Regions from separate parts of the Streptomyces sp. NPDC051636 genome, predicted to be linked through region 2. Evidence: riboswitches for the same ligand, from Rfam matches in the RefSeq annotation. Region 2 holds a riboswitch; each other region holds the start of a gene.
What was found. Region 2 has a riboswitch for cyclic di-AMP ahead of ACIBBH_RS27910 (M23 family metallopeptidase). Riboswitches for the same ligand answer to the same signal wherever they lie in the genome.
Positions count from the first base shown of each region.

Region 1: it holds a riboswitch for cyclic di-AMP, as region 2 does, so the genes downstream of both, ACIBBH_RS20205 (transglycosylase family protein) here and ACIBBH_RS27910 (M23 family metallopeptidase) in region 2, are expected to answer to the same signal.
Region 3: it holds a riboswitch for cyclic di-AMP, as region 2 does, so the genes downstream of both, ACIBBH_RS13405 (M23 family metallopeptidase) here and ACIBBH_RS27910 (M23 family metallopeptidase) in region 2, are expected to answer to the same signal.

Region 1 is NZ_JBITDA010000010.1:216,613-219,856, reverse strand. It holds gene eno (phosphopyruvate hydratase) at 1-920, opposite strand, end outside; gene ACIBBH_RS20205 (transglycosylase family protein) at 1,232-1,912, opposite strand; cyclic di-AMP (ydaO/yuaA leader) riboswitch at 1,917-2,101, opposite strand; gene ACIBBH_RS20200 (transglycosylase family protein) at 2,284-3,244, opposite strand, start outside.
Region 2 is NZ_JBITDA010000018.1:135,710-138,953, forward strand. It holds gene ACIBBH_RS27900 (M16 family metallopeptidase) at 1-154, shown strand, start outside; gene ACIBBH_RS27905 (M16 family metallopeptidase) at 151-1,539, shown strand; cyclic di-AMP (ydaO/yuaA leader) riboswitch at 1,750-1,909, shown strand; gene ACIBBH_RS27910 (M23 family metallopeptidase) at 1,923-2,675, shown strand; gene ACIBBH_RS27915 (GntR family transcriptional regulator) at 2,887-3,244, shown strand, end outside.
Region 3 is NZ_JBITDA010000005.1:356,121-359,364, forward strand. It holds gene ACIBBH_RS13395 (dihydrofolate reductase family protein) at 1-510, shown strand, start outside; tRNA gene ACIBBH_RS13400 (tRNA-Met) at 590-663, shown strand; cyclic di-AMP (ydaO/yuaA leader) riboswitch at 1,010-1,176, shown strand; gene ACIBBH_RS13405 (M23 family metallopeptidase) at 1,188-2,219, shown strand; gene ACIBBH_RS13410 (aldo/keto reductase) at 2,364-3,244, shown strand, end outside.

The sequences.
Region 1 (3,244 bases), on a different contig from region 2:
AGCTGGACCTTGTCACCGAGCTTGGCGGTGATGGTCTTCCAGCCCTCCCAGTCGTCCTCGAACAGCGGGTCCTCGATGGAGACGAGCGGGTACGCCTCGACGAGCTCGGCGTAGTACTCCGTCATCTCGGCGGCGGAGCGCTCCTTGCCCTCGAAGACGTAGACGCCGTCCTTGTAGAACTCGGACGCGGCGACGTCGAGGGCGAGGGCGATCTGCTCGCCGGGGGCGTAACCGGCCTCCTTGATGGCCTCGAGGATGAGGTCGAGAGCCTCGCGGTTGGAGCCGAGGTTCGGGGCGAAGCCGCCCTCGTCGCCGAGGCCGGTGGCCAGGCCCTTGTTCTTCAGGACCTTCTTCAGGGTGTGGTAGACCTCGGCGCCCCAGCGCAGCGCCTCGGAGAAGGACTCCGCGCCGATCGGGGCGATCATGAACTCCTGGATGTCCACGTTGGAGTCGGCGTGCGAGCCGCCGTTCAGGATGTTCATCATCGGCACCGGCAGCAGGTGCGCGTTCGGGCCGCCCAGGTAGCGGAAGAGGGGGAGGTCGCTGGCCTCGGAGGCGGCGTGGGCGACGGCGAGGGAGACGCCGAGGATGGCGTTGGCGCCGAGGGAGCCCTTGTTGTCGGTGGCGTCCAGATCGAACATCGCCTGGTCGATCAGACGCTGCTCGGTGGCGTCGTAGCCGACCAGCTCCGGGCCGATCTGCTCGATGACGGCGAGGACGGCCTTCTCGACGCCCTTGCCCAGGTAGCGGTTCGGGTCACCGTCGCGGAGCTCGATGGCCTCGAAGGCGCCCGTCGAGGCGCCGGACGGAACGGCGGCACGCCCCGTGCTGCCGTCGTCGAGGCCGACCTCGACCTCGACCGTGGGGTTGCCTCGGGAGTCCAGGATTTCCCGGGCTACGACGACGTCGATGGACGGCACGAGCATCTCCTTCTTGGATGTGACGCTGAAAGTGCGGGGCTGTGTGCCTTACGGCTGTGCCCTGCGCCTAGAGCCTAACCGTCCCCGGGGCGTCGGCAGCCGACCGACCGTCCCGTGGACACGGTGACGACAGGCTGACGGTACACATTGTTCCCCGGCGGAACAAAGAGGGGAGAAAAAACCCCGCCCCGGTGCGTACGGGGGAACACGCACCGGAGCGGGGAGCCCGTGGGGACGGGGGTGACCCTCACGAGGCCTCCACTGGGGAGGCCCCGGGAAGAGGGCGCTGTGGTTCGGCTACGAGCCGGGGGTCACTTCAGGTGCAGCTGCTGGCCCGGGTAGATGACATCGGCATCGTCGATGATGTCCTTGTTCAGCTGGAACAGCTTCTGCCAGCCGCCGGCGACGTGGTGCTTCTCGGCGATCGAGCTGAGGGTGTCGCCCGTGACGACCTTGTACTCGCCGTCGCCCTTCTTGACCTTCTTGCCGGTCGGGGTGGTGACGGTCTTCTTGGCGGCCGGGCGCTCGGCGGAGCGGGAGGCCTGCTGCTCGGTGGTCGAACGGGTGCCGGTGCTGTTCGGCGAGGAGCTCGAGGAGCTGCTGGCGCCGCCGCTGTAGGTGGCGCTGGACAGGCCCTTGCCGCAGACCGGCCAGGCACCCTTGCCCTGAGAGGCGAGGACCTTCTCCGCCACGGCTATCTGCTGCGACTTACTGGCCAGGTCGGCGCGCGAGGCGTACTGGGTGCCGCCGTACGCGGCCCAGGTGGAGGCGGAGAACTGCAGGCCGCCGTAGTAGCCGTTGCCGGTGTTGATGGACCAGTTGCCGCCGGACTCGCACTGGGCGACGGCGTCCCACTCGGAGGCGGTGGCGGCGGAGGCGTTGCCGGCCGCCATCAGCGGGGCGGCGACGGCGACGCCGGTGACACCGGCGAGCGCGATGGCGCGAGTGGCCTTGGACGGACGACGGTGCTTGCCCTTGCCGGAAAACAGCATGGTTCGATCCCCTCACCGACGCCTGCGAGGTGAGCTGTCGGGTTCGGGCCGGTTGAGTTGCCCGGCCGCCCCTCACACGTGTCTCGTGCGAGGCGCGGCTTCACCCCCAGCCGGTCCCGGTCGTCTCTCAACTCCCGGTCACGGCACTTACCTTGGGTCCCCCGCTCCTGCCTACGGCGCTTGACGCGACGACTGTTCCCGGGCGGCCACTGGCAGGATTCGGCGTTGCGGCAGCCGGGGCTCGCATTGGCGAGCGGTCACGACCGTAGACACGCGCTCCGCCGAATTTCAAAGACGATCAGGGCTTCTGAGACTCATCCCACACTTTCACCGAACCGGACATCGGGCACAAAACAGGGCGTCAAGTACCGCTACTTTTCGCCCGTTTCGGTACCGACTTCCAGGGTCTGACCGGGGGTGATGTTGTTCGGGTCGGTGCCGATGGCGTCCTTGTTGGCGGTGTAGAGCGCCCGCCACCCGCCCTCGAGGTCAACAGAGTCGGCGATGGAGGCGAGGGTGTCACCGGCGCGGACGGTGTAGTCGCGTGAGGCGTGACGACCGGAAGCGCTGGCGGTCTGACCGTTTGTCACGCTTTCGTCCGCACTGTCACCCCGGTGGCGGCCACTGCTGATCGCTCCGGTGTCTACAAGGTTCCAAGAACCCCCGCTCTGCCATGAATCGTCCGAGTCGTCGACTTTGGGGGTCGTCGTGGACGAGCTGCCGCTCTCCTGGGAGTCTTTGGAGTCGGAAGATGCCGACTTGTCCGACTTCGCGGAGTCGGAGGAACCGTCCGTGACACCGCTGTCGGCGTCCGCGCTCGCACTCGGCGACGGGGAGGCGTCGGAGGACGGGCCGGACGACGAGGCGGAACCGGACCTGTCCGACGAGTGGGACGAGGAGTCCGAAGAATGGGAGGAACCGGAGGAATTGGATGAACCGGAGTAACCGGATGAGTCACCGGAGCCGGATGATCCGGGCTCCCCGACGCCGGTGTCCACATCGACCGAACCGGAGTTCGACGTAAGGCCGGAGAGCAGAGCGCAGGTGGCCCAGGGGGTGGTGCCCCGGTCGGCGAGGATCTTCTCGGCGACCGCGATCTGCTGCGAGCGGCTGGCCTGGTCGGGGCTGGAGGCGTAGTCGAGGCCTCCGTACTTGTCCCAGTCGTCCTGGGATATCTGCAGGCCGCCGTAGTACCCGTTGCCGGTGCTGGCGCTCCAGGAGCCGCCGCTTTCGCACTCGGCCACCTTGTCCCACGTGGTCCCGTCGGCCGCGTTGGCGGCGGTGGCGCCGAGGAGTGGGATGGCGATGGCGGAGCCGGTCACTCCGGCCGCG
Region 2 (3,244 bases):
GGCCCGCCTGCGCCCCGACAACCGCGCGGTGCTGGTGTACGAGCCGGTCTCCGCCGAGGCCGCCGAACACACCGAGGACGCGGATCCCCCCGAAGACCCCGAGGCCGAGGCAACCGTGGAAGCCGGCGACGAGAACGAGGAGGCGGCCAAGTGAGCGAGCTCGCCGCTATGGAGTTCCACCCGCAGCCCCAGGCGGGCGAGGCCAGGCCCTGGGCGTTCCCGGCCCCCGAGCGCGGCGCGCTCGACAACGGCCTGACCGTGCTGCGCTGCCACCGCCCGGGTCAGCAGGTCGTCGCCGTGGAGGTGCTCCTGGACGCGCCCCTGGACGCCGAGCCGGCCGGCTTCGACGGCGTCGCCACGATCATGGCGCGCGCCTTCTCCGAGGGCACCGACAAGCACTCCGCCGAGGAGTTCGCCGCCGAGCTGGAGCGCTGCGGCGCCACCCTCGACGCGCACGCCGACCACCCCGGAGTGCGCCTCAGCCTGGAGGTCCCGGCCTCCCGGCTCGGCAAGGCGCTCGACCTGCTCTCCGACGCCCTCAGGGCGCCCGCGTTCGCCGACAGCGAGGTCGAGCGGCTGGTGCGCAACCGCCTCGACGAGATCCCGCACGAGCTGGCCAACCCCTCCCGCCGGGCCGCCAAGGAGCTGTCCCGGCAGCTATTCCCGGCGACCTCGCGCATGTCCCGGCCGCGCCAGGGCACCGAGGACACGGTCGCCAAGATCGACTCGGCAACCGTGCGGGCCTTCTACGAGCGGCACGTGCGGCCCGTCACCGCCACCGCCGTGGTGGTCGGCGACCTCACCGGCATCGACCTGGACGGGCTGCTCGGCGACACCCTGGGCGCGTGGAGCGGCTCCGCGGCCCAGCCGCGTCCCGTGCCGCCGGTGACCGCCGACGACACCGGCCGCGTCGTCATCGTCGACCGCCCCGGCGCCGTCCAGACGCAGCTGCTCATCGGCCGCGTCGGTCCCGACCGGCACGACCGCGTGTGGCCCGCCCAGGTGCTCGGCACGTACTGCCTCGGCGGCACCCTCACCTCCCGCCTGGACCGCGTCCTGCGCGAGGAGAAGGGCTACACCTACGGCGTCCGCGCGTTCGGGCAGGTCCTCAGGTCCGGCCCCGAGGGCAACGGCGCCTCGATGCTCGCCATCAGCGGCTCCGTGGACACCCCGAACACCGGCCCGGCGCTGCACGACCTGTGGACGGTCCTGCGCACGCTCGCCGCGGAGGGGCTCACCGACGCCGAGCGTGACGTGGCCGTGCAGAACCTCGTCGGGGTGGCGCCGCTGAAGTACGAGACGGCGGCGGCAGTGGCGAGCACGCTGGCCGACCAGGTCGAGCAGCACCTGCCCGACGACTTCCAGGCGACGCTGTACCGGCAGCTGGCCGCGACCGGCACCGTGGAGGCCACCGCGGCGGTCGTGAACGCCTTCCCGGTGGACCGTCTGGTGACGGTCCTGGTCGGGGACGCGGCGCAGATCAAGGAGCCGGTCGAGGCACTCGGTCTCGGTGAAGTGTCCGTCGTGTCCGCCGAGTAGCGGCACGCGCGTGGGGCCCTGGTGACCGACGGGATCACCGGGGCCCCTTTGTTCCCCATGTGGCCCGCTGCATGTCCGAATTGAGACGGAGGTTGCCTGTCTGCCCTGTGGGATGCGCTACAAAGACCCTGATCCGTTTGAGGATTGGAAGCCGCGCGCCTTAGCTTCTTCCGGGCTGTCCGTCAGGCAGTGCGCCGCACCCGCGGCACCGGACAGCCATCGCCGAATCCCCGTACGGCGCGAGCCAGGGGAACCGGGGACCCACCGTCCCTTGGGGTGAATCGGACGCCCGCGCGCAGCGAGGGGGCCCGTAGGAGACCTTCCTGCTCCGAACCCGTCAGCTAACCCGGTAGGCGAGAAGGAAGGAAAGGACCAGCCACTTCATGGCGTTCACCCGCGCCACCGGGAAGCACCGTCGTCCCAGCCGGATGCACCGCACCACCGCCCGCGCGGCGGGCGTCGCGGCCCTCGCCACCACCGGCGCCATCGGTACTCTCGCCGCCCCGGCGCTCGCCGCCGAGCCCGCGGTCGAGCAGACCGGCCTCACCCCGGTCATCACCATCAGCGACTCGGTCCCCGAGCAGATCGACGCCCAGGCCACCGCCCAGAAGGAGGCCGCAGAGCTGAAGGCGGCCGAGGAGGCGGCGCGCAAGGAGGCCGCCGAGCAGGCGAAGAAGGCCCGGGAGGCCGAGGAGCGGGCGGCCCGCGAGGCCGAGCGCAAGCGGCTCAACGCGTTCGTGGCGCCGATCGCGCACTCCTACGTCTCCACCGGCTACCAGGCCAGCAGCTCCCTGTGGTCCTCCGGCTCCCACACCGGCATCGACTTCCACGCCGCCAGCGGCACCGCCGTCCACGCGGTCGGCTCCGGCACCGTGGTCTCCACCGGCTGGGGCGGGGCGTACGGCAACCAGATCGTGATCAAGATGGCCGACGGCATGTACACCCAGTACGGCCACCTGTCGTCCATCGGCGTCTCGGTGGGGCAGAAGGTCACCCCCGGCCAGCAGATCGGCCTGTCCGGCGCGACCGGCAACGTCACCGGGCCGCACCTCCACTTCGAGGCCCGCACCACCCCGGAGTACGGCTCCGACGTCGACCCGGTCGCCTACCTCCGCAAGCACGGCGTGAACGTCTGACGCACACGGCGGTGTGAACGTCTGACGAACCACCACGCAACCACCCGAAGCCCCGGCCCACCAGCCGGGGCTTTCGTGGTTTCGGACCCCCGCTGTCCAAAAAATATCCATGGATTCCGGCCTGCCATCGGAAATTCCCGCTCATTGCAATAGAGTCACGGAACACACGTCAATCAGCGACGTTTCACGGGGATTAAGACGGAGGTCGGTCATGCGTATTCCGGCGCACTCGGTATGCACGGCGATCCGGGACGACATCGTGGCCGGTGTCTACGAGCGCGGCAGCCGGCTCACCGAGGAGCTCCTCGCCCGCCGCTACGGCGTCTCGCGCGTCCCCGTCCGCGAGGCGCTGCGCACCCTGGAGGCCGAGGGCTTCGTGGTGACCCGGCGGCACGCGGGCGCGTGCGTCGCCGAACCGACCGAGCGGGAGGCCGCCGACCTGCTGGAGATGCGCCTGCTGATGGAGCCCCTCGGTGCCGCCCGGGCCGCCCAGCGGCGCACCGAGGCCCATCTCAAGGTGCTGCGGGGCCTGGTGAGGCTGGGCCAGGAGCGGGCCCGCCGGGGCAACA
Region 3 (3,244 bases), on a different contig from region 2:
ATCGAGGACGTCGTCCTGATGCGCTACGAGCCGACCGCACCCGGCACCGGCATCTCCGTCTCCGCCGCCGACCGCCACTGGCTGCGGATCGCCTGCGAGCTGGCCGCGCTGTGCCCGCCCTCGGACACGGCGTTCAGCGTCGGGGCGGTGGTGGTGGCCGCCGACGGTACGGAGCTCGCGCGCGGCCACTCACGGGAAGGGGACGACCCCGTGGTCCACGCGGAGGAGGCGGCGCTGGCCAGGATCCCGGCCGCCGACGCCCGGCTGGCCACGGCCACGGTGTACAGCAGCCTCGAACCGTGCGCCCGGCGGGCCTCCCGGCCCGCGCCCTGTGCCCGGCTGATCCTGGATGCGGGGGTTCGGCGGGTGGTCACGGCGTGGCGGGAGCCGGACACGTTCGTCACCGGGGCCGACGGCAGCGGGCTGCTGGCGGCCGCAGGCGTGGACGTGGTCGTCCTGCCGGAGTACGAGGCGGCGGCGAAGGCGCCGAACCGGCACCTGCTGAGCTGAGCGGAACCCCGGGAAAAGCCCTGGTCGAAAACCCGTGTACGAGCTGTCCTGCGCATGGCGTACACTGGAGACACAACGACGCGGGGTGGAGCAGCTCGGTAGCTCGCTGGGCTCATAACCCAGAGGTCGCAGGTTCAAATCCTGTCCCCGCTACTGAAGACCCGGGGCCGGAATCCAGTACACGGATTCCGGCCCCGGGTGTTTCCTCGTCGCGCGACCCGGCGCAGCCCCTCCCCGGGCGCGGCTTCCCCGGTCCGGCACTCACGCACGGTCATCCGCCGAGCGCCCTCCGCATCACAGCTGAGTCACCATCAAAACGCCTGTGACTCCTGAAGTGTGCCGAGCGGGAGTCAACTCGCCCGGTTTTCGCCGGTCATGGCAGGTAAGTTCCCCCGGGAAAACGTTAATGATCAAGTGGAGCGACTTGGAAACTGACAGGTAGGTCTATTAACGTTCGATAACGCAGCGCGGTCGTCCCAGCCGTCACCCGAGGCGGCTCCGTGCGCACGCGCCGAATCCCGAAAGGGAACCGGGGAACCACCACCTTGGGGTGAATCACGCGAACGCCGTCGTGAACTCGCTGAGTCCACGACCGGTATACGCGCGTAGGAGACCTTCCCGCTCCGAACCCGTCAGCTAACCCGGTAGGCGAGACGGAAGGAAAGGAGCACGCCCGCGTGGCGTCCAACCGGCCTGCCCCCACTGCCCCGTTCGTGCCGAGCCAGCGCACCGAGACCTTCGGCTACGGCGAGTACCGCACCGACGAGGGCCTCTGGGAGGAGTGGAACCCCACCGAGGAGTCCCTTCCCCCGGTCCGCGGCCGGCACCGTGTCACCAAGCAGCGCGGCGGCGGACTCGCCCGCAGCTCCACCGTCCTGGGCGTCGGCGTCATCGCCGCCGTCGGCGCGGGCGGCATGGCCAGCGCCAACACCGGCAAGCCGCCGGTCTCCATCTCCCTGCCCGACCTGCCCTCCGTCGGCTCCCTGCTGGCCGACGACGCCGACGGTGCCGAGGCCGCCGCGGCCACCCTGACCAACGTCGGCGTGGCCTCCGCCGACCCCGACCAGAGCAGCACCGACGCCGGCGAGGTGCTGCGCAACCGGATCATGGCCCAGGCCGAGCAGCAGCAGAGCCAGGTCGACGGCAAGGCCACCGCCGCCGCCGTGGCCGCCGCCGAGAAGCAGACCGCCGACGCGGCCGCCAAGGCGGAGAAGGAGGCCGCGGCCAAGGCCGCCGCCGCCAAGGAGAAGGCGCAGGCCGCCGCCGAGAAGCAGGCCGAGGCCGACCGCCTCGCCAAGCTGGCCAAGCAGTACACGCTGCCCACGTCCTCGTACACGATCACCGGCACCTTCGGCCAGGCCGGCTCCATGTGGTCCTCCGGCTACCACACCGGCCTCGACTTCGCCGCCCCGACCGGCACGCTCATCAAAGCCATCCACAGCGGCACGATCACCGAGGCGGGCTGGGCCGGCGCCTACGGCTACCGCACGATCCTCACCCTCGACGACGGCACCGAGCTGTGGTTCTGCCACCAGTCCTCGATCAACGTCAAGGTCGGCCAGAAGGTCAGCACCGGTGAGGTCATCGGCCGCGTCGGCGCGACCGGCAACGTCACCGGCCCGCACCTCCACCTCGAGGTCCACCCCGACGGCCAGGCCACCGGCATCGACCCGATGACGTGGCTGCGCGGCAAGGGCCTCACCCCCTGACGCGTCCTTTCGTTCCCCGGCGGCCCTGACGGCGACCCCCCGACGTCAGGGCCGCCGGTTTCCTCCGCGTGCGGGTCCGGGACACGCGCTGATGCGGCACCCCAGGCGGAATGTCGGCCGCCGCCGCGGTTGTTGAATCAAGGCATGACTTCTCTACGCAAGCTCGGCTTCTCCGACCTCGAGGTCTTCCCGCTCTGCCTGGGCGGCAACGTCTTCGGCTGGACCGCCGACGAGGCGCAGTCCTTCGCCGTCCTGGACGCCTACGCGGCCGCCGGCGGCAACTTCGTCGACACCGCCGACGCCTACTCGGCGTGGGCCGACGGCAACGAGGGCGGCGAGTCCGAGACCGTCATCGGCAACTGGGTGAAGTCCCGCGGCAACCGCTCCGACCTCGTCATCGCCACCAAGGTCAGCCAGCACCCGAAGTACCAGGGCCTGACCGCCCGCAACATCAAGGCCGCGGCCGACGCCTCCCTGCGCCGCCTCGGCACCGACCACATCGACCTGTACTACACCCACTACGACAAGACCGAGGTCCCGGTGGAGGAGATCATCGGGGCCCTCGACGAACTGGTCCGGGCGGGCAAGGTCCGGTACATCGCCGCCTCCAACATCTCTCCCGAGCGCCTCCAGGAGTCCCTGGACCTCTCCGAGCGCAAGGGCCTCGCCCGGTACGTGGCGCTCCAGCCGCACTACAACCTGGTCTCGCGCGACACCTACGAGGGCCCCCTGCGCGACGTCACCGCCCGGGCCGGCCTCGCGGTCGTCCCGTACTTCTCCCTCGCCGCCGGTTTCCTCACGGGCAAGTACCGCCCCGGTACGACCGTCGACAGCGCGCGGGCGGGCGGTGCCGCCAAGCACCTCGGCACCGAGCGTGGCCGCCGGGTCCTCGCGGCCCTGGACGAGATCGCCGCCGCCCACGCCGTCCCCGTGGCCACCGTGGCCCTCGCCTGGCTCGCCGCCCAGCCGACGGTGGCGGCCCCCATCGCCTCGGCACGCACGGTGGACCAGCTGCCGGCGCTGCT